DNA from 3 places in the Neobacillus sp. KR4-4 genome. Region 3 is predicted to be linked to each of the others. Evidence: riboswitches for the same ligand, from Rfam matches in the RefSeq annotation. Region 3 holds a riboswitch; each other region holds the start of a gene.
What was found. A riboswitch is a leader RNA that binds a small molecule or an ion and turns the genes downstream of it on or off. The one in region 3 is predicted to bind cyclic di-GMP.
Positions count from the first base shown of each region.

Region 1: linked by a shared signal. The riboswitch ahead of ACE198_RS18065 (anti-repressor SinI family protein) and the one ahead of ACE198_RS14875 (TadA family conjugal transfer-associated ATPase) in region 3 are both predicted to bind cyclic di-GMP.
Region 2: linked by a shared signal. The riboswitch ahead of ACE198_RS01800 (DUF3789 domain-containing protein) and the one ahead of ACE198_RS14875 (TadA family conjugal transfer-associated ATPase) in region 3 are both predicted to bind cyclic di-GMP.

Region 1 is NZ_JBHHJU010000019.1:2,522-12,632, reverse strand. Features, by position in the region: gene ACE198_RS18080 (alpha-mannosidase) at 1-1,308, opposite strand, end outside; gene mgrA (L-glyceraldehyde 3-phosphate reductase) at 1,523-2,515, opposite strand; gene ACE198_RS18070 (lactonase family protein) at 2,671-3,732, shown strand; gene ACE198_RS18065 (anti-repressor SinI family protein) at 3,832-3,981, opposite strand; cyclic di-GMP riboswitch class I at 4,010-4,093, opposite strand; gene ACE198_RS18060 (VanZ family protein) at 4,643-5,122, shown strand; gene ACE198_RS18055 (DUF421 domain-containing protein) at 5,160-5,864, shown strand; gene ACE198_RS18050 (nucleotidyltransferase domain-containing protein) at 5,912-6,991, opposite strand; gene ACE198_RS18045 (ABC transporter ATP-binding protein) at 7,011-8,816, opposite strand; gene ACE198_RS18040 (signal peptidase I) at 8,839-9,294, opposite strand; gene ACE198_RS18035 (PqqD family protein) at 9,284-9,559, opposite strand; gene ACE198_RS18030 (hypothetical protein) at 9,556-10,111, opposite strand, start outside.
Region 2 is NZ_JBHHJU010000002.1:18,224-28,334, forward strand. Features, by position in the region: gene ACE198_RS01760 (ABC transporter ATP-binding protein) at 1-326, opposite strand, end outside; gene ACE198_RS01765 (ABC transporter permease) at 345-1,175, opposite strand; gene ACE198_RS01770 (ABC transporter permease) at 1,175-2,128, opposite strand; gene ACE198_RS01775 (ABC transporter substrate-binding protein) at 2,163-3,722, opposite strand; gene ACE198_RS01780 (FadR/GntR family transcriptional regulator) at 3,834-4,553, opposite strand; gene ACE198_RS01785 (MFS transporter) at 4,872-5,651, opposite strand; gene ACE198_RS01790 (LCP family protein) at 5,732-6,712, shown strand; gene rfbB (dTDP-glucose 4,6-dehydratase) at 6,812-7,783, opposite strand; gene ACE198_RS01800 (DUF3789 domain-containing protein) at 7,886-7,996, opposite strand; cyclic di-GMP riboswitch class I at 8,045-8,129, opposite strand; gene ACE198_RS01805 (VanZ family protein) at 9,150-9,611, opposite strand; gene ACE198_RS01810 (glycosyltransferase family protein) at 9,726-10,111, opposite strand, start outside.
Region 3 is NZ_JBHHJU010000013.1:64,880-74,990, reverse strand. Features, by position in the region: gene asnB (asparagine synthase (glutamine-hydrolyzing)) at 1-391, opposite strand, end outside; gene ACE198_RS14895 (hypothetical protein) at 471-695, shown strand; gene ACE198_RS14890 (DUF2777 domain-containing protein) at 798-1,361, shown strand; gene ACE198_RS14885 (YisL family protein) at 1,429-1,785, opposite strand; gene ACE198_RS14880 (fumarylacetoacetate hydrolase family protein) at 1,923-2,831, opposite strand; gene ACE198_RS14875 (TadA family conjugal transfer-associated ATPase) at 2,985-4,025, opposite strand; cyclic di-GMP riboswitch class I at 4,181-4,267, opposite strand; gene ACE198_RS14870 (spore germination protein) at 4,517-4,738, shown strand; gene ACE198_RS14865 (spore germination protein GerPB) at 4,756-4,986, shown strand; gene gerPC (spore germination protein GerPC) at 5,045-5,659, shown strand; gene ACE198_RS14855 (spore gernimation protein GerPD) at 5,656-5,832, shown strand; gene ACE198_RS14850 (spore germination protein GerPE) at 5,838-6,245, shown strand; gene ACE198_RS14845 (spore germination protein) at 6,300-6,518, shown strand; gene addA (helicase-exonuclease AddAB subunit AddA) at 6,565-10,111, opposite strand, start outside.

The sequences.
Region 1 (10,111 bases), on a different contig from region 3:
TTGTGCCAAGAATACAACTCTTTTTCGATTTGGAATCTTTGCGATTGGATCAACGATTTGGTATGGTATTTCATTCCCGTTTACATCTTCGATAATGAACTCTTCTGGGAGCAGATAGTTAACAAATAGCCCATCTTCAATTTCAACATTCACCCTTACTGGCCAAGAATGCGGATTGAAGATAACCATTGGCTTCATTCCTTTTTCTTCTTCAATATTAATATTCCAACTTAAGGATTGTAGAGCGTAATTCATATTTCTTGAGGAGATACTGATAGACTCCCCATACAAATCTCTTGCATCATGATAAGCAGATTCAATGCTTGTTCCAGCTAAAATATCATGAAACTGATTAAATAAAATCCCTTTCCAAGCCTGGTTTATGTCTGGAGGGTAGACTTGTCCCGTTGTCCAATTCGCAATCGAAGAGAATTTTTCTGCCATTAATGTGAGATTTTCAGAATAACGGTTTAGCTTCTTCACTTCCGAATGAACTGAATAGCAACCAACGGCATGGTGGAGCAGATCATCATGAACAACAGGCAGTGTGTCCTTAAGGCTTTCCACATGTTCGAAAAAGTCATTGGGTGAACTAAAGATAAGATTGGTATCATCCATCGTTCCATTTAATTTTTCAATAACTTCTATGTTTTCTTTGGTTGGTCCCCCCCCATGATTGCCTACACCATAAAAACACATTAATTGATTAAACGAATGTTTAAGCTCGTTCTTACAATGCATAATATGGTTTTCAAGATGGTCAAAGGTACAATATTCAAAAGGAATCCGAAAGGCTTTTACTCGGGAACCGTCCTTAGATTCCCACAAAAACAAACGGGTTGGAAGTCCTTTTTCCTCAGGGCCGGGTCTCATAAATACATAGGAATCCATCCCGGATTTCTTTAATATTTGCGGCAGCATACCATTATGACCAAAACTGTCAACATTGTAGCCAACCTTTGCTGTCACGCCGAACTTTTCTTTAAAATAATTTTGACCAATCAATCCTTGGCGGACAAATGATTCGCCACTTGGAATATTGCAATCGGGCTGTATCCACCACCCCCCACAAATAACCCATCTGCCTTCTTGTATTCTTTCCTTGATTTCCTCAAACATCTTCGAATCGTTTTTTTCAATCCATTCATAATAAGCAGCAGAACTGGACGTGAATATAAAATTCTCATATTCTTTTAAACGATCTAATGCAGACCGAAAAGTTGCTTTCACTTCTTGAAAGCCTTCCTGCCAGCGCCAAAGCCAAACCGGATCAAGGTGTGCATTTCCAATCATAAACATATTCTTCATGTAGATTTTCCTCCTGATTGATTGATAATCTTAGTTAGATTTACTTTTCTTTTTAGTTTTAACTGCCTCTATCAATCGTAAAGACACCGCTTTCATAAATATTATTTACGATTGGAATTATTATAGCATCTTAACATTAGTTTGTGTATTCAATAAACTAAGCAAGTGAGTTTTATCACCTAAAAAAAGGATGAGCAATAGCCCATCCATCTTCTTAGTTAGTTAGAATATCCTCTATTCTTATTAATTCTTCCTCTGAAAAATCAAGGTTATTTAATGCAGCAACGTTTTCCTCAATTTGACTCACTCTGCTTGCACCTATTAAGACAGAAGTAACTTTTTCTCCGCGTAAAACCCAAGCAAGCGCCATTTGTGAAAGACTCTGACCACGCTCTGTTGCAATTTCATTTAATTTTTGAACACGATTCAATACTTCTGAAGTTACATGCTCCTCACGCAAGAACCCTGTAGAGCTTGCTGCACGAGAATCGGCTGGAATCCCTTTTAGGTATTTATTTGTTAATAAACCTTGCGCTAACGGACTAAAAGCGATTGAACCTACCCCGTTTTCCTGGAGCACATCCTGTAAGCCATCCTCTATCCAGCGGTTAAACATCGAATACTTTGGCTGATGGATTAACAAAGGTGTTCCTAACTGATTTAAGATTTTGATAGCTTCTGACGCTTGTTCAGCACTATAGTTAGAGATTCCAACATATAACGCCTTGCCTTGACGAACAATAGAATCTAATGCCCCCATGGTTTCCTCAAGTGGTGTATTGGGATCTGGACGGTGTGAATAAAAAATATCAACATAATCAAGTCCCATTCGTTTTAGACTTTGATCTAGACTAGATATCAAGTATTTTCTTGAGCCCCAATCCCCGTATGGACCCGGCCACATCGTATAGCCCGCTTTTGAAGATATGATCATTTCATCACGGTATAGAGCAAAGTCTGTTTTTAAGATTCTACCAAACATTTCTTCAGCCGAACCTGGCGGCGGACCATAATTGTTGGCCAAATCAAAGTGGGTAATGCCTAAATCAAACGCTCTTTTCAGCATTGCCCGTCCATTTTCATATGTATCCACACCGCCAAAGTTGTGCCAAAGTCCAAGTGAAACGGCCGGTAGTAATAACCCTGAATGGCCACTCCGATTATACTTCATTGATTCATAACGATTTTCTGCAGCTTGGTAAACCATGTGGGGTACCCTCATTTCTATTCGCTTTTGGATAAAACTAACACCCAAACTATACCATATCAAATTAATTTTCAGTTAATTCAGGTTCTATATTTGAGTAATAAATAAAATTTCTGCTAAAATAAACAGACTACATTTTTCGAGGAGCCAAAAAAATGACAAACAACCAAACATTTATCGGTTATATTGGAACATACACCAAGGGCGGCAGCGAAGGAATCTATACGTTTAAACTAAATACGGATAAGAAAAGAATCGAAGATATTCAAGTTGCAGCTGCACAGTTAGAGAATCCAACTTATGTCACGATCAGTAAGGACAATCGATACCTCTATTCTGTGGCTAAAGAAGGAGAAAATGGAGGCGTAGTTGCTTATTCCATAAACAGGGAAGGCGGATTAACCGAGCTCAATCGTCAGTTACTTCAGGGCTCATCGCCTTGTCATGTGAGTGTTGACAGTAACAACCGTTATGCATTCAGTGCCAATTATCATAAAGGATCGGTAGAATCTTATTTAATTAACCAGGAAGATGGAACGATTCAACCAGCTGCATCGGTTATAAAACATGAAGGTTCTGGTCCAGACCCAAGACAAGAGAAACCGCATACCCATTATGCCGGCATCACCCCTGATGAGAATTATCTAGCAGTGGTTGAATTGGGTATTGATGCTTTAATTACTTATGCAGTCAACAGTGATGGAACACTTTCAAAAGCGCACTTTCTTCCATTAAAAGCTGGAAGCGGACCAAGACATTTAGTTTTCCATCCGAACCAAAAATTTGCATATATCATGACAGAGTTTAGTTCGGAAGTGATTGTTTTATCCTATCATTCGGAAAATGGTCATTTTACAGAGAAACAATATATTTCAACGCTTCCTGAAGATTTCACCGAGAATAATCAAGGAAGCGCCATTCATATTTCATCTGATGGACAGTTTGTTTATGCGGGGAATCGTGGCCATAACAGTATTGCTGTTTTCCGTGTAAACCAAGAAACGGGAGAGCTTAGTTTTGTTGATCGCACCTCCACTGAAGGTGATTGGCCGAGAGATTTTATGTTCGACCCAACAGAGAAATTCATTGTGGCGTCAAACCAAGAGTCCAGTAACCTCGTCTTGTTTTCGCGTGATGAAAACACAGGAAAACTTGCATTGATTCAGGCTGATATCGAGGTTCCGTATCCGGTTTGTGTGAAGTTTTTAAATTATTAAAATTAAAAAAACAGCTTAACAAATTGCTCATTAATTTGTTAAGCTGTTTTTTTAATCAATTGAATATTGCGAAAATTAAACACTCAATTACCCCTCTTATTAATTATATTCCGGTTCAATCGTCTTTAATCCAAGGGAGCGATTTAGGAAATCCCTAATTTCATCAATAGAGAGTCCTATCTTTTTAGCTTCATTAATAAGATCTAACCATTCTGTATCAATATCTTGTTCAACGGTTAATGCAGGCAAAATTAACCCTCCTAAAATGATTACTATTTTAGGTAACTCAGCCATCCTAGTTAAAAACCTTAGACCTGTAGCTTTGCGTCCCAATCTTTCGAAAGGTTTGCCTTTGTCATTCATAGTATTAAAGTATTAAATTATTATAGAATAAACTAATAGTACTATAGTCTTGATGGAAACTAAATGAAAATATTTCCAAAAATATCGACAGAATTTCGACAAAATTTATATAAACCAATTAATCGTAGTTTAGAAGTTTTAAAACACATTTCTCACATGTTACCTGACCTATTTCAATAAATTTAATTTTTTTAAGGGTCTTCCTATTAATAATCCGATCCTTGTTAAAGACTATACCGCATGCACAATGATAGGAATCCTTCACAATGTGAATCTTGTTTCTTTCTTTTATTAGTGGATATATCATGATTCCCCTTCTTTTCTAATTATTAGTTCCTAAAAAAGAACTTCCTTTGTTCATTATAAAGAAATTGTAGAATTTTGTAAACGGAGAGGAGTTAATTTTACCCAGATAAATTTCATTCACCTATAATACGAAAGTGGTAGATTATTGGATTATTTTAATGTGAATATCCCCGTTTGTTCTTTAAAAGGAACAATGGTAAAATGTATATTAAGAAATAATAGTTAGTTAGGAGCAAGGACTTTGGATCATCAACCGATACAAGGTAGTTGTAGAATCGATAAGAAAAGAAAGACACAGAAACGATTTCTTTTCATAAAAGTTCTATTGATTATTTTATGGGGCCTATTTTTGTTGGTAAATACCTGGACTGAGAGTATAGAGCGACTAATATATTTACATTCTTTTGGATTAAAGTGGGTTTCAAATCCTGATTTTTTGTCTTTTTTTTATTTTAATGATTTAACTTTGATTCATCCTGAATTTATTAAAATTAAATTAGGACATTTTGTTGGTTTTGCGATCATGGATTTTCTTCTCTTCAATCTATTTAGAAGTCACAAATATTCTATTGGCATATCCATTATTTTTGCGTTTTTAACAGAATTCCTGCAACTGTTTTTTGGTAGAGATGGACGGCTTTACGATTTAGTTATTGACTCATTCGGTATTTTATCAGTATTTTTTATATTAAAAGTACTTATTCGTGACAATACTAAGTAAGACGTTTACAAGGTAAGGAAGTGACTATTTGCCTTCAATGGATTTTTTGCAAGCTCAAGAAACGCTTAATTTAATGGAGTGGATTTTAAGAGCTGTAATTGGATTCTTCTTTATGCTCATTGTTGCTAAACTAATGGGACAACGTGCCATTTCTCAATTAAGATTACTTGATTTCGTTATCGCCCTAGTTGTTGGTAATATTATTGCCCATCCATTATCAGACGAGCACCTTGGAATGAAAGGTGCGATGACTACAACCATCGTATTGGTGGTTCTGTATACCGGTGGTTTATTTATCAGTTTAAAATCAACCCGCATCGGAAAGTTTCTAGACCCCGATCCATTTCCTCTTATTAAAGAAGGAGAAATTCTTTATAAAGGGTTAAAGAAAGCTAGAATTTCAATTGATTATTTATTAGCAGAGTTGAGAAAAGAAAAAATTGAGGATGTAAAAAAAGTAGCATTAGCGCTATGGGAATCAGATGGGAAACTTTCCATTTTCTTAGATCCGCAGTATGAGCCGATTACGCCATCCACCTACCAGATGACAACGAAGCCTTTTGATCTCCCACAGACCGTTATAAGAGAAGGCAAGATTGTTCATCATACACTAGAAGAAAAAAACAAGAATGAAAGGTGGCTTGTGGATACTCTTAATCAAACACATCAAACAGGGATCCAGAATGTTTTGTTAGCCACAATTGATGGGGAAAACAATTTGAGGGTATTCATTTATAAATAATTGCATATGAAAGAAACATAAGCCATCTGGTTAGGTTAGATGGCTTATTAATGTGGCAATACCGCCTTTAATAGACTAGTAAGTCTCTTCTTATACAACAAGAGGTACATTTTCTTGCCTTGTGACTGCTCATCTATTTGTGAAGATACTTCATATTCTGAAGGCCAAAGCCAGTTACCAATTTCAATCAATGTATGTTTGAATGTATCATAGCTAAAAAATTGATAATCGAGGAAATCCCAGTACTGCCTAAATGCCTTTAAAGTTTGGTATTCCCAAAGAGTATTCACTTGAAATGGGAACATCTTGATTTCGTCTAAGTGTGGAAATTGCTGATAAACGATGGATAAGGTCCTGATGTTCCGCTTTAAGGTTTGGTGAGATTCCGCGAGCTGTATGAAATGGTCAAAATCAATCTCCTTCCTCTCCTTGTCAATGACTTGAATAATATCCATAAAATATTTCATTGAGTCTAAATTATGGCGCCAGCCGTGAAGGCAAATCATATAAAAGGTATGAAGTGGGGAAAGTTCTTTAATATACCCGGATTGGCTCACGGGTACCGACTGCTCCCAAAGATCATTTATATTAAACCTCGAGGTACTTCTTTTTACCAAATCCCAATGTAATTCCACCACTAGCGGCGTGGGCGAATCAGGTAATTTCTTGCTAAAACTACAATGAAAATGACCAGGTATGGACTCTTCTTCCACCGTAAAACCTAACGATTTAACAGATTCAATGGCGATAGTAAGATCCTGAATTTTGACTAATAAATCAATATCAGAGGTAGCCCTTGCCCCGATGTGGCCAAAATATTTCTCAGCAAAATAAACCCCTTTCAGCGCAATAACGTCTATCTTTTTCTCCTCAAACAACCTTAATAATTGATCTGTTTGATTTTTAATAAAAAGATTTTGATACAATCCTTTATTATATTCTTCTTTAAGATGAAATTGAAAAAACGCAGGAGTTTGCTCGAGCCTCCCCTGCTGTTTTAATAAAAAATAAACCTGGGAGGCAGTACCGTCATCTTCAATATCCTGAAGAACTTGATGATACAGCTCCTCATCCTGAGGCAGTGATTTCTTACTATCATATAAAAATTTCACGAACTCTAGACTCACCAGCCTCATCTCCCATTTATTAGTTTGAAACTAAAGACAAAGGTGTTTCTTTTTTAGAACTATACGATGTTTCATTGAGTTTTCGATATAAACCTTTTTGTCCCATTAACTCCTCATGTGTTCCCTGTTGAACGATTTTTCCCTTATTCATCACCATGATTACATCAGCGTTTTGGATTGTCGACAAGCGATGGGCAATAATAATTGTCGTTCTGCCTTTCATCAATTCATCCAGTGCTTCTTTGACGAAATATTCTGTTTCCCCGTCTAAAGCCGAAGTAGCTTCATCTAATAGTAAAATTGGCGAATCTTTTAAAATGGCTCGAGCAATGGCGACTCTTTGTTTTTGGCCTCCAGATAATTTAACTCCATTTTCACCAATTTGGGTTTCGTATCCGTTAGGAAGCGAGAGAATGAAGTCATGAATCTCAGCATTGATTGCCGCTTCCACCATTTCTTTCTCCGTCACATTGGGACGGGCAATCAAAAGGTTCTCTCGAACGGTTCCAGCAAATAAGAAGGTTTCTTGTGGGACATGGGCAATCGAACTTCTTAACTCTGAAGCGGAGAACTCTTCTATGGATTTACCAGCAATTTTAATTTCTCCTGATTGCGGCTTATAAAATCCCTGTAATAGATTAAACAGGGTACTCTTCCCCGCTCCACTCGGACCAACTAACGCCACCACTTTCCCAGCAGGAATCTCTAAATGAAAATGTTCCAAAACATTTTTATTTTCCACATAACTAAAGGTCACGTTATGAAACCGAATCGAATCGACTTGGTTCAAGGTGGGCTTAAACGAAGGTAAATCTTGTAGATCAGCTGGTGTTTCAAGGACAGCTAACACCCTTTCAAGTGCGGCAACAGACCGTTGAAAGCCAGCCCATAAACTAGCCATTCCCGTAATTGGATAAAATAAGTGCCCAACTAAGTTTAGAAACGTTAACAATGCTCCAACGGAAAGCATTCCTTTGGAGACAAAAAGGGCTCCGACAGACAGGTTAATCATAAAAGTAATCGAACTTAAAATTTGACCGCCCGAATTATACCAGCTTTGAAGTTTGCCATTTTCAAGCTCTAATTGAAATAATTCCTTATTTTGTCTGACGTACTTTTTATACTGCAGTTTCTCAAGTGTAAAGGAACGAATTACGGTAAAGCCATGAAAAGTCTCATTTAGGAGGCTATTTATATTTCCTACTAATCGGTGGATCAATCTCCCATTTTTCCGAAGTAACAAGCCGAATACAACACCAGATAATGCTGTGATTGGGGCGATGATAAGACTTACTAAACACAGTGTCAAATTAATATTTACCAAATAAACAAATACAACAATATAAATTATTGGCAGCCTAACTAGACTAATAAGATTACTGCCAATTACTCCATCAACACCATGGATATCATTAGAAAAATGGGACATTAATTCACCGGAGCGAATATTGGATGTTTCTGCAGCTGGCAGTCTTAGTACATGGTGAAAAAAATGGTTTTTAATGTCCATTTTTACCCCATTCGTCGCAAACAAATTAGCGTATGTATAACAAACGCTTGAGACAATACTCAATATAATAAGTAATCCGCCATAGGGTATGAAGGATAAAATCTGTTGATACCCACCATGAATAGCTGCATCAGTAATCTGACCATAGTACCTTGCAAAAGCGATCGTTAAGTAAATATCCAACCCTAATAATATAAGAATAACAAGATAGGCCTTCCAACGTTTCATGATAAAGGGCAAAACAAAGGAAAAAGCCCTGCGCATATCTTTCATGGTAAAATATTGTTTAATTAAAGAATCAAACCGTTCCTTCATCGTATGGACACTCCAAATTTTACTAGAATTGTAATTTGAATTTCCTATTTAAATATTTTCTAAGCATGCCTGATAGGAAAGGAAAGGTAAGAATCATTTTTCCCCAACTGCGAGCCAGAAAATGTTGCGGCATTATTGTCAGCCGTTTTTTTTGCACACTTGCTAGTTTACCAAGAATAAACTCTTCTCTTATAACTTGATCGTAACCAAGGTTTGTATCTCCTTTAAATAAGAAAAACAGTTGGTTATCTAATTTTGTTACGTTCACAAATCGGTGGGCGATTAATTGACCGGTTTGCGAATAAAACAGAATCACATCGCCCTTCTTTAATTGAGAAGATGGACATGGGATAAACCTACAGAGATTACCTTGTTGTATAAATGGATACATGCTATTCCCAAATGCCGGCAGCTCCAACTTGCCGTCCTTTTTGATTGTACGTTTAAGATGTGCAAAGGTATGATTGTCAATCAACATGTTCAATCAGCCCGCACTGAACGAGATTGGCTAGGAATTCTTCCATGTCCTTTTTTACTTGCAGCTCATTCTCTATTGTTGTGAACTTCGCTAACAAAGATTGCGTTAGGGAATCAACTGTTTGAACCTCAGTAAGCAATGACCAGAATTGTCCACCCTCATCATTTAATTTGGTAATGGTATATTGTTCAGTATTCAAGATAATCCATTCTCCATCAAGTTCGGTAGCTTCATAATTTCCTTTTTGAATATATTGAGTCGTCATGATATTAACTCCCAAAATGTATTATTTTTTTGAAAATGAAGTTCATAAACTGGTACGTTCTTTACTAAATAGGTCATTAATCTCATAATAGTTTTCGTCTCCTCATCACTATGGGGCCAAAAGAAGACTTTATCCATTAAATGCAGTAAAGCATCAGATTTAGCAGACCTAGTTCTCTGATTTTGTAGTGCTTGGTAAAGTAATTGAACACTAGCTAATTCTACATTTCCCTCAAAATGATCTGATTGGATTTCACTGCGAAATGGTGAGTTATACACAGTAACTTTATTTGAGGCAATTTTGACAAGTGTAGCCTCATCCGAAAGAAGAGGTCTTGGATTCGACAGTTTGGCTGCTGTTGATTTACCTGCCCCCGATTGACCAGCAAAGATATGGGCCTTACCATTTTCTATTGCACAGGAGGAGTGGATCAAGAGACCCCAATTATGATACACGATGAAGGCACTGTATAAATTTGTTAATGCATGTTTTAAGGCGAAATCATTATAAACAGAAATAGTCGCAGACTTAAACTCAGTATTAACCTCAATT
Region 2 (10,111 bases), on a different contig from region 3:
CCTACCGTATGTAATGGATTGAGGGAGGTCATCGGTTCCTGGAAGATCATCGCGATATCATTTCCCCGAACTTGCTGCATCTGCTTTTCCGGAAGGGATATCAGCTCACGACCTTGGAAGGTTATGCTCCCTTCATTGCTGGCATTGGACGGCAGAAGTCGCATAACAGAAAGGCTGGTCACACTTTTACCGCACCCGGATTCCCCAACCACACCTAGCGTTTCACCTGGCTTTATGGAAAAATCTACACCATCGACAACCGCAACGGTGCCCATGTCTGTTTTAAATTTTGTTTTCAGATTCTTAACCTCCAAAATGGCACTCATGTTCACCTCTCCTTTCCATTATTTACGAATTCTTGGATCCAATGTTTGCTGTAATCCATCACCCAGCAGATTAAACCCGAGAACAACCAAAAAGATGGCCATACCAGGAAAAATGGTCGCATAGGGTGACTCGGTCATGATCGTTTGGGCCTGGTTCAGCATGCTTCCCCATGATGGAGTCGGAGGCTGAACACCTAATCCCAAGTAGGATAAGGAGGCTTCTGCTAGAATCCCTGATGCCATAGCAAGAGTGGATTGAATGATAATCGGATTAAGGGCATTCGGCAGAATATGACTGAAAATAATGCGAAGTTCTTTGACACCTGTCGCTTTGGCCGCATGAATATATTCCATATTGCGAAGCTGCAGCACCTGTCCTCGTGTAATCCGAATAAAAGCGGGGGCAAAACCAACCCCAATGGCGATCATCGCATTTCCGAATCCATTTCCCAACACGGCAGCAATCGCCAGTGCCAAAATAAGGAAAGGGAAAGCCTGCATCGCATCAACGGAACGCATGACCACCCACTCATCCCAGAATCCGCCAAAGTATCCGGAAAGGAGTCCTATCGGAACACCAATAAGGATAGCGATGCCCACAGATAATAAAGCCGCTTTAATTGAAATTTGTGCTCCATAAACGACTCGGGAATAGATATCCCTTCCTAAATCATCCGTTCCAAAAAGATGCTCCCCGCCAGGAGGCAATAGAATAGCGTTATAGTCTTGGGCGTTCGGATCAAACGGGGCCAATTGTTGGGCAAAAATCGCCATCAGAATCAAACCAAGAATAATTATTCCGCCTAAAACCCCTAATCCAGTTCGCAGAAACTTTTTCAATGTCTTCATTAGGAAACCCCCTTGCCCGCTTTGATTCGAGGATCGATCACGGCATAAAGCAAATCAACGACTAGATTGACACCAACCACCAATACGGCAGATACTAAGATCGCCCCCTGTACGGTTACATAATCCCGTTTAAAAACGGATTCAACGATAAGCCGGCCAAAGCCAGGAATGGAAAAAATCGATTCGGTAATCACCAATCCGCCAAGAAGTCCTGCAATCATCAAACCGGAGGTCGTGACAACTGGGATCATCGCATTGCGGAGAACATGTCCCAAAATGGTCCTTACTTCATTGAGCCCTTTGGCTTTAGCGGTCCTGACAAAATCCATATTGACTACTTCGAGCAACGAAGAGCGTAGCATTCTCATTAGCACTGCCGATTCCCTGAGACCTGTGGCCAAACAAGGCAAGATCATCGCCAGCAAATTCTGTGCTGGATTATCTGAAAAAGGAACATAGCCAGAGGCCGGAAGCCAGCCTAATTTTACGGAAAAATAAATAATCGACATCATCGCCAGCCAAAAGCTGGGGATACTCATCCCGCCCAAGGCAACAAATGTACTGGTATAGTCGAGGGCTGTTCCTCTTCTAACCGCAGCAAGGATACCGGCTGGAAAGGCAATCAACAAAGCGACCAAAAAGGTACCAAGCGTTAATTCAACAGTAGCGGGCAATCGTTGGGAAATTAGTTCAGTGACCGGAACGCGATCCGTGATTGAGATTCCAAGATTTCCTGTCAAAACATGCCCGACCCAGGTAAAGTACTGAATGACAATCGGTTGATCCAATCCTAATTCTGCGCGAAGTGATTGATAAGCTTCGGGTGTCGCCTCTTGACCAAGGATGACCCGGGCTGGATCACCCGGGATCAAATGGATCAGAGAAAAGGTTAGAACTGACACTAGGAAGAGAATCGGAATGGTTAACAGCAAACGCCTTACGAGAAATTTCATGACCTTCTCCTCTCATCGTTTTTTCAAAAAGATATTATTTCTTGTCTAATTTTTGTGTATGGATGATACCGTCTGGTATATATTCAAAGCCTGTAACTTTCTTAGAGACACCAAAACGGTTGAAATCATGGTAAATATGCACGTATTCGGATTCATCATGGACAATTTCCATCGCTTGATCATATAAAGCCTTACGCTTGGCTGGATCCAATTCAATTCGAGCTTGCTTAGCCAGCTTGTCCAATTCCGGGTTTGATATAGCGGCATAGTTGTTTGGCTGACCGGTCACGACGAAATCGAAGAAACTTTGATCTGGGTCGGGACGTCCGGACCATCCGAGCTGAAGAGCTTGGAATTTATGATTAGCCCCATTTTCCAACAAAGTACCAAACTCGACCTTTTCCAGTTCTACCTGGATTCCGTAAGACTTTAACATGTTCTGAATGACAGCTCCGAACTGTTCATTGACAGGAGAAGTGCCGATTTGTAATTTAAAACTGAATCCATCTGGTTTGCCGCCCTTGGCTAGCAGGTCCTTGATTTCTTGTTTATTTGGCTTGCTCACTTTATCCGAATCGCCATAGGCCAGGTTACCTGGTGCAAACGGAGAGTTTGCAGGTGCTCCATAGCCGTCTAGGACAACTTTTATAAAAGCATTCCTGTCAACAGCCTTATTTACCGCTTGACGAAGGTACTTATTGGTGAATGGCTCTTGTTTCATGTTCAGGTAGAACCCTTGATAAGCCATTCCGGCTTCAGCAACCACTTTGGCATTCGGATTATTATCCAATCCCTTAATTTCCTTAGTCGGAACTTCATCTACGAAATCAAGCTGGCCCGATTTTAAGTTTTGCACCGCTGCGGTTCCGTTCGTAAACACTTTGTAATGCAATTCATCAATGTTGACTTTACCATTCCAATAGTTCTCATTCTTTTTCAACGTAACATGGTCGCCATTCACATGCTCGACGAAAACATAGGCACCGGTTCCTACAGGATGATTCAAGTAATCATCGCCATATTTCTTCACCGCTTCAGGAGATACGATCATTCCTGAGCGATCGGTAAGGATCGAAATAAACGGAGAGAATGGTTCAGATAGTTCAATCTTCACCGTTTGCGGATCGACGACATCTACTTTTTGGACAAAATTCATTTCATTCTTACGACGGGAATTGTCTGCTTTATCTCGCTCGATATTGAACTTTACAGCTTCCGCATTAAATTCAGTACCGTCATGAAACTTGATTCCCGTCTTTAATTTAAAGGTATACACCTTCCCATCCGGAGAAACCTCATAGGAATCGACTAGGACAGGTACAATTTTCCCATCCTTGTCCAGGTCAAAGAGTTTATCATAGATGCTGTTTTGAACTTGGCGATCGACGAGCGCATTGGATTGGCTAGGATCTAAGCTTGGCGGATCCGCTTTAAGACTGATGTTAATCACTTTTTTGCCAGTAGATGTGGTAGACACAGACTTTTGAGCGGAATTTCCAGTTGATGCAGATTGATTCCCGCTGCATCCGGTCATGGCGATCATCGATCCAATAATAGCTGTTGCAAATGTAAATCGAGTCTTTTTACTTAACATACTTTCAACCCCCATTTATGATTTAATTTTTATTAATAAACAACTATACAAAATCTGAAATATATTTATTTTCTGAAATTTTAAACTAAAAAAATAGTTACCAATAAGTTCTTATTGTTGTTCTGTTTTCTCCCGCTGCTGTTCTTCTCTCTCCCATTTTTCATGCAGCTTTTCATAACGAATGGCTACGTCATACAAATGTTCCCTCATCATTTGTCTCGATAATTCAACATTATGATCTTTGATTGCCCGATAAATTTTCTCGTGGAATTGAATAGTCGTTAATTTATCAGAAATCAAGAGCATTTCTCTTTTGGCGGAGGTAAGAAAATCAGTGATAGATTCATAAACTTTCATCAATACCTGATTTCTTGTTGCATGGACAATGGCCTGGTGAAATCTTTGGTCCGCTTCGAGAATAGGTAAATTCATTTGGATCGCTCTCTTCATCATTTCCAGGGATTGCTCCATTTGAACAAAGTCCTCTTCTTTTGCCACTTCTGCTGCTTTCCCGCAAATTTCAACTTCAAGCATCAAACGAAACTCCATGAGTTCTCGGGAACTTTTCGGATCGAGCAGTGCGGACACAACATGCTTGTGAACCATGTCGCTAAAATCCGTTTTTTTGACAAATACGCCAATCCCCATTCGCTTCTCCAAAACCTGCATATCCACCAGACTATTTAAGGCTTCCCTCACGGATGAGCGGCCTACCTTTAATGTTTCCATCAGCTCCCTTTCCGAATGCAGTTTATCCCCTACTTTAAACGTACCCTTCCTAATTTCTCCCAAAATATATTCCGTTACAATACTACTAACTTTTTTCGACATGATCAGCACCCCATTCGTTTTACTTGTCTTATGTATATACCTGTCTTATGCGTCTTACATGTCTCACCTGTCTGATGGGTTGGTTTCATTTTATTTAATATTCCAACTATTATCAATGGTTGAATACTACTAATATTTTATTGCGTATATCAGTCTAAAGACACAGGAGTGTCCGGGAGTACCAAGGGAACGGTTCACATGGTTCCGCAGGATTGCTTTAAAAGGTCTCAATGAAGTAGCTTTATAATAAACTATTAATCTTCGACCAATATCGGGCGATGACAATGGCTCGGGATTTTTAACCCTCACTAATCATCTTTATTTCGTTACGACATTACCTTTTAAGATGAGCAAATCTTTTTTATACATTAAAAAGAATAGCCCGCATATTGCTGTAATAATTTGTGTGCCCACTAATAGATAAAATCCACCTACAAAGTTATTCCCTCCTAGACTTCCAATAACCACTCCCATTATTGTAGGCATAAATGCCGAAACTAAGTTCCCTATGCCATTTACAATTCCATATGTACTTCCTACACTTCTAGCATCAGACAAATTTTGAACCATCGTCGGAATTGCTGGACCTTGTATTCCCCAAAATCCATTAGCCAAAATCAAACCGATTGCTGTAATGATTGGGTTTGTGGATATGATGGCCGTTGTTACAGAAAGAGCCGTGCCCACTCCACCAATTACGAATAAAAGAGTCAATTTTCTTGTGGGTAAGCGATCAAGGATATATCCTCCAAGAAAACCAGTGCCTATACTTATCACAAAAGGTAGAGAAGCGATCATTCCCATTTGTTTTAAAGAAAAGTGTTTCTCTTGCAAAAGATAAGAAGGTAACCATGCACTTGAACCCCATAAGTAACTTAAAGTTGCGATTTCAATAATTAGAATCCAAATCAGTCCCGGTGTCCTAAATGCTGTAGACATAGTACCAATTAGCTGCTTGTGCCTCTTAATTCCGCTATTATTCGCGGCATCAAAATTTCTATTATTTTTACCTGGCCTGCGGATGAATAATAGCTCTGGCTCAAATGAATATGGACAAATACAACCGCGTTCCTTCCAATTAATTAATATTGAATCCAATATCCAAAAACAGTAAAATATTTTTATGACTATTAACCTAGTTAATTTAGAGGAAACTCTCTACCAATATCGGAGGAAATATGAAAGAAAAAGGCAAAAAAAATAAATGGAAAATCGTAGGATTTAGCTTTTTGGGTATCCTTTTACTCGTTATTGCTGGCGTAGGATACGGATATTATCAATTACAGCCAGATAATCATTTTACATCCGTTCCCGTTGTAAATTCTGGGAACAATGAACAGCAAGTAAATAAGAGTGTAGAGATAAAAGAACCTGTTTTTAATTTGTTATTAATCGGTTCCGATGAAAGAAAAGGTCAAAAGATAGGGCATTCTGATTCAATGATGCTTGTTCATGTGGATTTAACGAAGCATAAATATGATGCAATAAGCATTCCACGTGATACCCGTGTCCATTTAGATGGCTATGGATATACCAAAATTACGAGTGTCCAATATATTATGCAGGCAACAAAAGGGGCCAAAAAAGGGATAGAGGCTGCTGTCAACGCAGTTGGAGAATTAACCGGTGTTCCGATCAATTATTATGTAGAAACCAATTATGGCGGCTTTCAAGCGATGGTTGATGCGGTTGGTGGTATTGATATGAATGTCCCATTTGATGTTAAATTAACCCATCCTTGGTATAAGGAAAATAAAAATAAAGTAATAAGTGCAGGTACACATACTTTAGATGGAAAAATGGTCGCAGAGGTTGTCCACGAACGCTATTCTCTAAAAAGCGGAGAGTATGGCCGTCAAAAACTCCAAGAAGAGGCACTAAAAGGAATTGCTAAGAAAGCTCTAAGTCCAAGTAATATCAATAATCTGCCTTCACTCGTAAAATCTATTCCTAACTTTGTAATAGCAAGCAATATGTCAACTTCCGATATGTTAAGTCTTGGACTTGCAGCAAAAGACTTTGAACCAAATACACAATTGGAATATCATCAGATTCCTGGTGTTGGAAAAAGAATGTATGATGACATTTTAAAGGCTAATAACTATCAACTGGTAATTGACCAGGATAAAATCAAAGATTTAATATCCACTCACTTTTAAAATACGATTTAGCTATAAAGTTTACATCAAAGGAGAACTGATTTCAGTTCTCTTTTGATTTTTCCGTTAGATGGCTGGATATTCGGTAATTCAGCAACTTTACCTGATCCGACCCCAATTGTTATTTAAATACCAGTTAATAGTTTGAGAAATACCAGTTTCAAAAGTAAAAGTAGGCTTCCAGCCAAGCTTCTCTATCTTCGCAGGATCAATAGCATAACGTTTATCATGCCCCAACCGATCCGTTACAAATTCAATTAAATCAACCGACCTCCCTAAGAAACGAATGATTGTCTTTACCACTTCTAAATTACTCCGCTCGTTATGCCCGCCAATATTATAAACTTCTCCCGTAACACCTTTATGCATGACAAGATCGATGGCTGAACAGTGGTCCAGGACATGGAGCCAATCCCGGACATTCTTTCCGTCTCCATATACCGGAACCCTTTCATTATTTAGAACCCTAGAAATGGCCATTGGTATCAGTTTCTCTGGGAATTGATACGGTCCATAGTTATTAGAGCATCGTGTAATATTGACTGGAAGTCCGTATGTTGCATGATAGGCTCTTACTAGCAGGTCTGACGATGCTTTACTTGCACTATAGGGACTATTGGGCTGCAATGGGGACTCTTCTGTAAAGAACGTAGTTGGATCAAAGTCCAATTCACCATATACTTCATCGGTCGAAACATGGACAAACTTCTTAACACCCACCTGCAGAGCCGCATCTAATAACACTTGAGTCCCTAAAACATTGGTCCAAACAAAGATACTCGGATCAGCAATCGATCGATCGACATGACTTTCCGCTGCAAAATGTATCACATAATCAAACTTCTCTTGTTCAAACAACGAAATGATCACCTCGCGCTCCGTGATATCCGCCTTAATAAAATGATAGTTTCGTCTCCCCTCGATATCATGATGCTTTGTTATATCACCGGCATAGGTTAATAAATCAAGATTATAAATATCGTATTGAGGGTATGTATTCATCATATAATGAACGAAATTCCCGCCAATAAACCCAGCTCCGCCAGTAATCAGTACTTTTTCCCTTCTCACCCCGTTCTCCCCTTCCGTTTTTTTAAATTATATGTAATTAACTTATTTTGAAAAATAAAAAACAACCCCAAAAGTTGAGGTTGTTTAGAAAACGCTTTCAAATTATCGTTGTGATTCAAGTAGTTGGTCTCCTCTTTTAGCTGCAACCATAAGACTCATTACTGTAAGCATAGAGAACGATCCAACAAATAAGCCTGCAATAAAGATAACCATAGTGTAACCTCCCAGAGTATATTCATAATCCGTCGTAAGGTGATCATATTCGGCAGCTGGCTGGCATAGTTTTAGAACCTTAGCCCCTTTAGTTTTGCGCCTCCACTTTTCAATGGATTTGCCCTTTCGTACGAACTATGTGTTTTTATTGATAATATACTAATTGTTTCTAGTAATAAATAGAGCAAATAACCTATTTATATGTTAATAATCTGGCAATTGCAAACACCTTCATTATTGATTCTGTTCGACAATGCCATAAAATTTGTAACTATTCATCGAACGAATTAAATATAACCGTTCATCCATACATGGTTAAATAGTGATAAGCAACCTGTTTCGGAAGTGGAGTGATACATATGGCAGAGAAGGAAGATGGGCGAAATTTCGGCAGGGGCTGCCTTTGGGGGATTCTTTTATCCATTCCTTTATGGGGAATCGTCTATTTTATCCTACGTAAAATCTTTCACTAAGGAGAGGCACTCTCGTTCCAATTGAAAAATAGTAAATAATAGATTGGTCCCCCCCTTGACATAAAAAGTCTAATAAGTGAATCTGTCGAAATATTTTGCATGTTATTTGCATATTTCTACTTTATTCCCCATCCATATTTGGTTATCATATAAAAAAGAAAACTGAAAGCGTTTACAAATATACTAAAAAACTGAACCGTGCATTACCAGATTTATCTACAACTAACAATAGGAGTGGATTTCATGGACAAGCAAGGGAATCTTTTATTAGGATTATTGTGGGGGACGTCTTTAAGTGTTCCATTATGGTTTGCGTTTTTCGGTTGGATTAAATTAGTTATTCAAATGATGATTCATTCATAGTGTACATATCCATATAATAAAGTACGGTATAATGTACTAGATTCCAAATCGCTATTCCCGTTTTATGGTAGGTTTTCAAAAAAATCCACCGTAAAGCGGGAGGATTTAGCATACAAAAAAAGTGTATCTTAGGTATCCGAAACGATAATTTTCATATTCCCCATCTTATTCAAAATCTCCGAAACCGACAGGAAGAATCAAATGTGTACCCTTCTTCAACTCAAATTGTTCTGGGTCTCCAATACTAATGTGCCTTCATATAATACTTGAACCGTTCCGCTCGGTCCTTTAACATGTCACCAGGCTTAATTTTCACTCTAATTGATAACTTTTGTTGAATAACTTAGCTTTCTCTTTCTATTAATCAATAAAATGAATGACAGAACAAGAAAGGCTCCAAGAGAATCAAACAAGACATCCCTAAAAGATGAAACTCTTCCTGGCATAAACGATTGATGGAATTCATCTGTTACCGCATAAAGAAAGGTTAGCACCCATGAAAGAATATAAGAATATCGATAGATTTCAAGTGATTTAAACAATAATAGAGCTAGTATCCCGAATACCGTAACATGTGTTGCTTTCCTTACGATCAGGTTCAGTACATTAATCTCTTCATGGTCCGCACTAGGTGTGTGAATAGTATTGTGCTCTTTCACTACTACATGTTGAATAGCCTTGGATGTTTTTTCTCCAGTAAAATACGGAAGCTGTGTGAAGCAAAAAATTAATGCCATCCAAAGAATCGATGCTAGGATCCAACCTTTTCTTTTATTCATCTATACAACCTCCCTTCTATTTTAAAAATATCACTTATCTTAAGTTTGTAGAAAAAGGAGTATTATGTAACCAAGTCAACGTAAATCCCCCTTACCCAAGATGTATAAATAGAATTATTTCATTATTTTCAGGATGTCCTTTGCTATCTTATCTGCTTCATTATTATTAGATGAGATATTCTTTCTCATTTCCCTTTCCACACAATTTATGGTTGACGCGTCAACTTGATAGTCCTTGAAATCATCCCATTCGATTGTATGACAAAGATGATGTTTCTTTAGATAATTGATCGTATTTTGATCCTCTTTCATGGATGCTCGATTAAGGATTAATAAAGGGACATTAGCACTTATTGCCTCCCCAATCATTCCCCATCCTGCTTTTGAAATGACTAGATCCGATGCAGCAATATAATTTTGAGATTCCAAATAATCACTTGGAATTTGAAATACATTTGGACGATTAACATGAACATTTGAGGATACTAAAAATACGCAGT
Region 3 (10,111 bases):
CCCAGACAGCAAATGCATAAATTCCGTTCAAATAATTTACACATTCTTCCGCCCATTCTATATAGGCAGATAATAGAACTTCTGTATCAGAATGACCTTTAAATGAATATCCTTTAGTATGGAGAACTTTGCGGATATCTTCTGTATTATACAATTCCCCATTATAGCAAATGGTGTAATTATATCCGTCTTTTTGTTTGGACATTGGCTGTCTTCCCCCTTCAGGGTCAACAACAATCAGTCTTTTATGACCAAAAGCCACATTTGCATCAGACCAGATGTTTGTTTCATCAGGGCCTCTTTTTGCCAGAGTATTCGTCATTTTGGTCAGTGTTTCTACTTCGTTTTTGAGTGACCTATCAAAATTAATCCAGCCTGTAATGCCACACATTTCCTTTCACACTCCTCATTAACAGAACTACTGTACATGAATCATGTTTTATAGTATTCAGCCCATAAGAATTGGTTAATTGTCCAAAAAAAAAGCGGAAGCTGGTAAGGAAGTCAGATTTTTAAGATTGGCTGTGTTAAAGGTTAATGATGATTTTGGCTCTCTGTTGATTGGAGAGGAAGGCACGAAGACTCCTGCGGGAGTACGGGGCAGGGGAGACCCCGCAGGAGCAAAGCGACGAGGAGGCTCCCCGGCACGCCCGCGGAAAGCGAAGTGCCTGGAACGGAAATCAACAGACAAGTAAAACGCAGCCTTAAGATAAAAAAATAATACTTTATTTTTCAGTTATAAAATCCCATGAAGATGTCTAAAAAGAATATGATATCATCTGGCACGGAGGTTAATAATGAATCGACAACAACGAATGAGACTATACGATTATCAAGAGAGAGCCTACACAGAAGGAACGGTTGAACAAATTAATGACCAATGGATCTTCTTTGATGAGGAAACGGAAGAAGCTGAAATGTTAGATGATTACCTTCAGCAAGAAATTGAAGTCTTCCGAATGAACCGTTGGAAGAAAGGTAAATTGTATGAAACAGGAAAAATCCGGATTGGAAATGAAGCAACCATGCTCCGAAATCATGATTTAGTCAGGATTAGGAAACATTTAGTTTATTCGCTTGAAAGGCTTTTAGATGGGGTAAATGATGATGCTTTTTTTCAATTTGTTACCACTCTAAACTCCTTAAACTTTTCCATTTACGATTGCATCTACTGTTATAATCATTTATCTTTCTTATCGGATGAAAATCGCAAAGATGGGGTAAATTTTATAGTTTTCGATAATCAGGATCAAATTTGTAATGTCCAACACCATTTTTGCTATTACGAAAAGGTGAATGATCGATTTGAATTTACATTAAATACAGGAAAACGATTAGTGATAGAGAAAATGATTTCATAGATAAAAGGCATGGGAAATTCAAAAGGCTGCCGAATTGTTCGACAGCCTTTACAAGATAACATTAAAATTATGGGTTTAAAAATGACATTGGCAATCTTCCACCCAGATATAAAACAAGAACCCATGCAACGACAAACTGAATCCAAAATACAGAAGTTCTTCTGTTATTAGCCACACGGCTAAGAATCATTTCGAATAATCCGATTATCCAAAGTCCGACAACCGCTTTTAAAACATACCAAACATCAATTTTGTAAACCGAAAATAGAAGCCCTGCACCAGTTGCAATAATAAGCAAATATAATACTCGTAAAATCATTTTAACAATTTTTGCACCTTTTTCTTTTCCACCCTTATGTAAAAAAAGTGCTACTACAAATAGAATTAATGCTAAAAGCCAAGCCGTAATATGACCGTGAATCAAGTTAGTTCCTCCTTTTGTATAAAATTTCTTTTAATTCGAACCTTATCATACCATAAACAGTTTATAAACACGAAAAAAAGCAAGTCAAATAAAGTTACAAATAGGAGAATGCTATAAATTATTTTTCAAGTATAGCTTTATTCTTGAATAGTATTCTTCAGTGTCCCAATTTTTTCAATTGTGACTGCCATCTGATCACCTGGAGATAAAAATTTAGGGGGCTTAAACCCTTTCCCTACACCAGCTGGTGTCCCAGTTGCAATAATATCACCAGGTTCCAGTGTCATTCCATCTGATAAAATGGAGATAACCTCTTCAATCGGAAAAATAAAATTCTTAGTATTTGAATTCTGTCTTAATTCTCCGTTTACTTTCGTCTCGATATTTAGGGAATTCGGATTATCGATAGAACTTTTATGAACAATGCAAGGTCCCATCGGACAGGTTGTGTCAAGGCTTTTGCCGATGAAAAACTGCTTGTGCCTCGATTGCAAATCTCGTGCGGTTACATCATTAATAATGGTATAGCCAAAAATGTAATCCAATGCCTTATTTTTTTTTATTGCCCGCCCCTTTTTACCAATGATGACGGCAAGCTCGCCTTCATAATCAAGTTGAGCCGTTATATTTTTGTGATTTAGGACCATTTCATTAGGCCCAATAACTGTTGTTGGTGCTTTTGTAAAGACCATAATATGTTCAGGGATATCGGCTTCACTCCCCATTTCAATCGCATGTTCTGCGTAATTTTTCCCGACACAAAAAATATTCTTACTTGGTCTCGGAATAGGAGCAAGCAAAGTTACCTGTTCAATTGGGACGAAAAAAGATGAAGTTTGTCCGCAATTAGTAACCCAATCCAGAACCTCTTTCACCTTTTTAATAAAGAGATCTCCTAAGTCGATACATTTAAGCAGGGAAGGAGGAAAACTTCTTATGCCCATTCTTGCTTCTTCAGCAAGGTTTAACAAAAGGACTGCGGCCTCAGTTTGGTCAAGCAATCCAACGAACAATTCATGGTTATATTCTACTGTCACAAATTTCACTCTTTTTCACCTCAATATGATTGTCTCACAATTAATATATTAAAAGAAATAACTCCCTCGAACAAATTTAGTGAACAAGAAAAAGCCGAACCCTATTTAAAGGAAATTCAGCCCCTAATCATTCATAAATTTAATGCCTCTTATTACCTGAGATTATTTAAACAATGACGCTGGAATATGAATCCCTGATGCCTCTAGGCGATCATAAAATTTGGGGCGGACACCAGTCGGTATAAGTTGTCCAATAATTTTCCCCTCAGAATTAATTCCTTTTTGTTTAAAGGAAAAGATGTCTTGCAGAACGATATTTTCTCCTTCCATTCCTTGAACTTCAGTAATATTGATAATTTTCCTTGTTCCATCCATTAAACGAGTTTGCTGGATAATCACATCGATTGCTCCTGCAATTTGCTCTCGAATGTCTTTAATAGAATTATTCAATCCTGCTAAAAGGACCATGGTTTCCAAACGGCTAATCATATCCCTTGGACTATATGAGTGCCCTGTAGCAAGTGAACCATCATGGCCAGAATTCATTGCCTGAAGCATATCAAGCGCTTCTCCACCACGGATTTCTCCGATAATAACACGGTCAGGTCTCATTCGTAACGATTTCTTGAGAAGCTCTCGAATCGAAATGGCTCTTTTACCTTTTATTTCGGAAGGTCGAAGTTCTAGTGAGATTACATGACCCTGTCCCAACTGAATTTCGGCAGCATCCTCAACCGTTACGATTTTTTCTTCATCAGGTATAAAATTGGAAAGGGCATTCAGAGTGGTTGTTTTACCAGACCTCGTACCACCGCTAACAAACATATTCAAGCGGGCTTTCACGCATGCATCTAGAAAAAATGCCATTTCTTCTGTCACTGTCCCAAAGTTGATTAGATCTTCAATTTGGTAGGGATCCTTTGAAAATTTCCTGATTGTAATGGCTGGTCCATTTAATGCAAGGGGAGGAATGATGGCATTAACACGTAAGCCATTAGGCAGCCTAGCATCTACCATTGGCGAACTTTCATCGATTTTCCATCCAAGTGGGGCAAGAATTTTGTCTATCATTGTCTTGACATGTTCATTGTCACGGAATTGTACTGACGTTAATACCAATTTTCCTTTACGTTCACAGTACACCTGGTTAGGTCCATTTACCATAACCTCTGAAACATCTTCATCTAAAATAAGGGGATTTATAGGTCCAAAACAGGTTAAGTAGTCGATTAGTTTCCACCTCCATAAAATAGAAATAACCCCGCCTTTACCAAAGGGGGGATAGAATTCATAGAATATTCATAGATACATAGAACAACTATGCAGACATGAATATCCATTATGAAACACCCTAATCTTTCGGTAACTGGCTGGCTTAGTGCAAATGCACCTTAGCCCCTATAGCTTTGCGTCACTGATTTTCATCAGGTTTGCCTTTATCGAGAAACAGTGTTTATTTCCGACTGATCTCTTACTCATATAATAGTCCCTTTCTAAACAACCGAAAACCCAACTTATTTATTATTTTCTGTACAAGCAAATAGGTAATTATAACTATTTCTAATCGATCGTTCTACAAATGAATATTAAAAATCGTATCGGATTTTTGATTTCAATAATTTTGGGCGTATCAATCACATTACCTTTACCCATACATAGGATGTAGAAGATACTATGAAAAAAGGGTGTTGAAAATGCCAGCAATTGTTGGAGTTGCACAGGTCATTACGCTTGGCAGCAGTTCTGTCTTCCATATTGGCGATGTATATAAAATCATGCCATTTTCTACCGCAAAAACATTTTCTGGCGCTGGTTCCTTTAACACTGGGGATAGCTTACAACTTCAAAATAATGTAAGTTCCACTAATACAAGTGATTCAGATGTTTACGATCAAGGGATTGCACTTAATGCTTAATGAATGGGTGATTTTAAATGAACTTTTATATCCAGCAGTCCATTCAGATTAATTTCATAAAAATTGGCGGGATTACCAATTCCTCAGTCTTACAAATAGGTAGTGCTGGGATTATTAAACCGATGGCTCATTTATATAATACTGGCGGATTTACTGGACCTGCACCACAAACAATCAAATCTTCAGGCTCTTTATTAGGGACACCATCAGTGCCCCTACAAGCCGCAGTAAGAAAACAGGATAAATAGGCCGCCGATCTTATGATAATCAATACGTTTATTGGAGAAATAATTGTGAGGTGATTATATGTATCAGGATTATTCCCAATATCTTCAATGGCTGCAGATGTGTATTCAAGCTCAGGAGCAAAGAATTCAGTCTTTAGAGAGCACTCTCCAAAAAATGCAAGCAGAAATCAAACAATTATATGAAAAACAGGCCATCCATGTAGACAAAATTGAGTATAAATTTGATCAACTAAAGGTAGAGACTCTTGAAGGTACGTTAAACATTGGTCTAAATCCATCCGAATTAGCAGGAATTGAAGACTTTGCCGTACAAAATCAATCCTTATCCACCCCAATATCACCAAAAGATCAAATGCAAAGATCAATGAAAATCGAGGAAGCCATTTATAGATATTTAGAATCGGATTTACCTCCTATAGTGGAAGCTACTCAGAGAGAATTGAACGTTCTGCCAAATGACGAGTATTTAGCATTCATAAAACAAGACATCATTAAACAGCTTCCGAGTAGGATAGAACATCATTTAAACACCCATCCTGCGGACAATCGCACGATTGCAGATGCCCCTTCAGATGATTTAATTATTGAAGCATTAAAGAAGGAAATACAAAACGGGGTAATGGTCTTTTTTAGTAATTTACCTGATAACCTGAAAGGGATGCATACAGAATGAACTTTGTAGTTTATAACCGTGAACTCTTTGTCCAAAACATCAAAATCACCGGGGTGGCAAGTTCCTCGTTAGTAATGGTGGGAGATACAGAAACAATCCAGTTAGCCTCTACTTTTGATACCCCTGCGGAATCATTAATTATAGGTCCTTTTGTTCCGCTATCACCGGAGTGAACAACATGCTGCAGAGAACCTCTTGTGTAGATACAATTAATATTAAAATCGTCTCTTTTTCCTCTACGGTACAGATAGGGGATTCCTGTATTATAAATGGTCTTTCAAGAGCACTCGCGGTCCAAAGGGAGAGCGAAGTGTTTTATGGAAATGAAGGGAACTTATCCTCTTACCAGGTCTATTCCGAACCTATTCCTTTTCTCCCTATTAATGAATCTTACACATATTCCCGTCAAAATCCTAACCCACTAATTAAGGTTGGCCGAATTGATATTACGGGGATATCTTCAGCTTCCCTCTTGCACGTTGGGAGCAGCAACCATGTTTCCATGGAAGCCAGAATTAAACATATTCGACAGTTATATCCCAGTCCTAGAAATGGCGAAAACGAAGGAGAACAAGGACAAAGATAAATGCATAAGTTACTCATAAGGATAAAAGTAACTTTTCTAAAAAGGATGTTTGTTATGCCAGCGATTATCGGTCCCGTCCAAATCGTTAACGTAGGTGGCGGTATTGTTCAATTTGGCGATACTGTATATATCTCTCCAAAAAGTGCCTCTAAGACAAATGCAGGCTCAGGTGCATTTAACACCGGGGGAATCGTCGTAACGAATTCTGGATTAAGTGGCACCAATGTACTTGATACGAACTTAATCGATCAGCCAATTGTGGGTAATAATTAAAAAAATGACATAAACCATAAGATGGTCTATGTCATTTTTTATTGAATTAATCTCTTTCAACCTTCAAAATATGAGCCCCATCAAAGAAAAACAAATACCGCTCATTGACCTTCCTTTTCCAGATTTGTTCAATTGCACGGGTATATAAGTTAATTTGCATCTTATAGCGGTTTTCAAGAATTGTCTTGGCTTGGTCAAACCCGCCTTTATAGCGATCAGTTATCCGATCTGACTTATAATCCACTAAAACCAGCCCATCTTCATCCTCTAAGATACAGTCAATAATCCCCTGAACAAACACAGATTCATCTTCCTCGTTCCAATTAGGATACACATCACGAGCATGCATGGAAAGTGTAAATGGAACTTCTCTGTTGAGTGTTTTAGCATTAAAGTATCTTCGTCCCAATTCGGAATCAAAAAAATGAATAATCAAATTTTTATCGATTACTGCAGCTTGTTCCAGGGTTAATAATTCACTATTGACCATCCATGTTAATTGTTCCTGAAGAGATTCTTGATTCACTGGCTTAGTTAAATCGACGTGCTGCATGACCATATGCATAGCAGTGCCTCGTTCGGCTGGGCTTAATTGCTTTTCCTGCATAAATTTAGGACGTTTTACTATTGATTTTTTAAAGTGGTTCACTAGATCGGTCCCACTTTGTTCATCTGCCATTTCCCTTTGTCGCTTTATTTCTGAAACAGATTGTTTCGAACGATGGCTTGCTGCATTCGAAAAAGAATATTCCCAATCTAAGCGGGCCCGAATTTCTTCAGTAAATGGTGACGCAGTCTCGACAAGTTCCCCTTTTTGTACTCGTTCAAGAAGTTGATTTTCTTCTAGTTCTTCTTCTGTTTCTTTCTGTTTCACCTCTTCAGCACTTAGCAAAGAGATTTTCCATAAAGAAGGGTGACTCGAGATATCTTCAGGTATGAGGGGATTTATCGTTTCTTTATTCCTTAATTCTTTACTGTCCTGATGACGAACAAGGGCCGGACCAATCCAATCAATATAGCTTGAAACAGCTGCCCGTTCGTAATCTTTCAACAGCCATTCAGTATTTGCTGCCACATCATTCCATTGGTCAATTCTTTTGAGTGTATCTTTTAATGTTGCAGTTAAATAAAGTTTTTCTTTTGCCCTTGTCATGGCTACATATAAGATACGCATTTCTTCGGCGAGCATTTCCATTTTCTTTTTTCGCTTAAAAGCAATTTGTGGTAAAGAAGGATACGAAATTCTTTTTTCTGCATTTACATACTTAGAAGCAAATCCATATTCTTTATCAAGCATATATGGTTTACGAATATCTGCCATATTAAAGGTTCGAGCCATTCCCGCCATGAATACGACAGGAAATTCAAGCCCTTTGCTGCTATGAATAGTCATAATTCGAACTACATCCTCTTGCTCTCCAAGTGCCCTTGCTGCCCCAAGGTCATCCCCTCTTTCCATCATACGTTCAATAAACCGCAGGAACCGGAACAGACCACGGAAAGAAGTGTGTTCATATTGCCGTGCTCGATCATATAGCGCACGCAGGTTTGCTTGACGCTGCTTTCCTCCTGGTAAGCCTCCGACAAAATCATAAAACTGGGTATCTCTGTATAACTGCCAAATTAACTCAGACAAAGAACCCTGTCTTGCCATAGAGCGCCATTCTGTTAAAAAGTCATAAAAGCGGCGCAGTTTTTCGTAAAATGCAGCCGTATTTTCAGCTTGTTTACTTTTGCAAAAAGCGGTAACTGCTTCCCAAAATGAACCTCGCTTTTGTTGAATACGAATGATGGATAGTTCCTCCTCATTCAACCCAACGATGGGGGACCGTAATACAGCGGCAAGAGGGATGTCTTGGAATGGATTATCAATAACACGCAGGAGTGATATCATAATGGCCACTTCCGTTGCGTTAAAGTACCCTGTTGAGAGGCTGGCATAAACGGGAATCCCTTGCTGCTTGAATTCTTCAATGATCTGCGGTGCCCATGTCATCGAACGAAGTAGAATAACTGTATCCCGATACATGAGCGGCCGAGTAGATTTCGTTTTTGGATTATATACTGGTGCTCTAGTAGCAACTAATTCCTTGATCTTAGAAGCAATAACCCTTGCTTCGAGTTGGGATTGTTCCAGTCCAACTGCATCAAATTCTTCTAGTTCTGCGTCTGCCCCTGCCTCACCTTCAGCTGGCGCAGTTGATGATTCCTTTTCTTCAACGTTTTGGTTAATAAGCAGAAGTTCAACCGGAAAGGGCTCATCTTCTGGATAGGGTGCGCCAGCACGTAACTCTGCTGCCTCGTCATATTCGATTTCGCCAACCTTGACACCCATAATTTGTTTAAATAAATAATTGGTCGCATCAAGTACTTCACTTCTGCTTCGGAAATTGCGTGCTAAATCAATACGTAATCCTGTTGAATCTCCGTCAACTTTAAAGCGGGTATACTTGCCTAAGAAAAGATTCGGCTCAGCTAATCGAAAACGGTAAATGGACTGTTTAACATCTCCGACCATAAACATATTTCCATTGCGCTCTTCTTTCTTCGTGACAAGTTTCAGGATGGTTTCCTGCACCATATTTGTATCTTGATATTCATCACAATAGACTTCTTTAAAATGCCTTTGGTATGCCAGAGCCGCTTCCGATGGGAGAAATTCACCCTCAGTTGAGATTTCCTTTGTCAAAATGCCAAGGCAGTAATGTTCTAAATCAGCATAATCGACAAGTCCTTTTTCTCTTTTAACCTTTGAAAACCGCTGAGAAAATTCCTTCACAAGATGAACCAATGTTTCTATTAACGGCCGCATCTCTTCCATATCACGTAAAAAGCTTTCAGGTTTTCGAGAGAATAATTCCCCTTTTATATCTTGAATTTTTTTCTTTGCCTTATCGCGAAGTTTTTGGGCCTTCTCCGTTAGTTCTTTATCAAAGTGATCACCTTTCACTTGTTTTGCCCGTGAAAAAGACCAGGTCATTAATGCTTGATAAAGTGTTTCCCAAGAATCCTTTTTGGCAAGCAGGAGAGTATCAATTACCATTAAATCATCTAGAAAATTTTCGGCCCTAGGTGCTGGTCCACCTGGAAGCTTCGTTAATTCTAACCCTCGGTTGATCATTTCTCTAGCCGCTTCTAATTGTAGTTCAATATCAAAAAGCAGGTCCTTGATAAAGGGAAGATCCTCAATATTATGAATCGATGAAACATCATACATATTTATTATTGACCGTAAATATTGATCTGGCTCTGGATTTGAGCTTGCAAAATCGTAAATAGACCGAACAATATCCATTAAGGCAGCATCGCTGCGGTCATTAGTGAATGAATCCACCAGGTTAAAAAAGGCTGCATTATCTTTTTGGCCATATTCATCTTCAAATAACTCGTCCATCACTTCATCCCGGATTAATTGCGCCTCTGTTTCATCAGCAATTCGAAACCCTGGATCTACGTCGATTAGGTAATAATATTTTCGGATGACTTCCATACAAAAGGAGTGAAGAGTTGAAATAGATGCTTTGTTTAATAAACTAAGCTGCTTTCTTAAATGGCGAGAACTTGGGTCCTCATCAATAGCTTTTTCTAGGGCC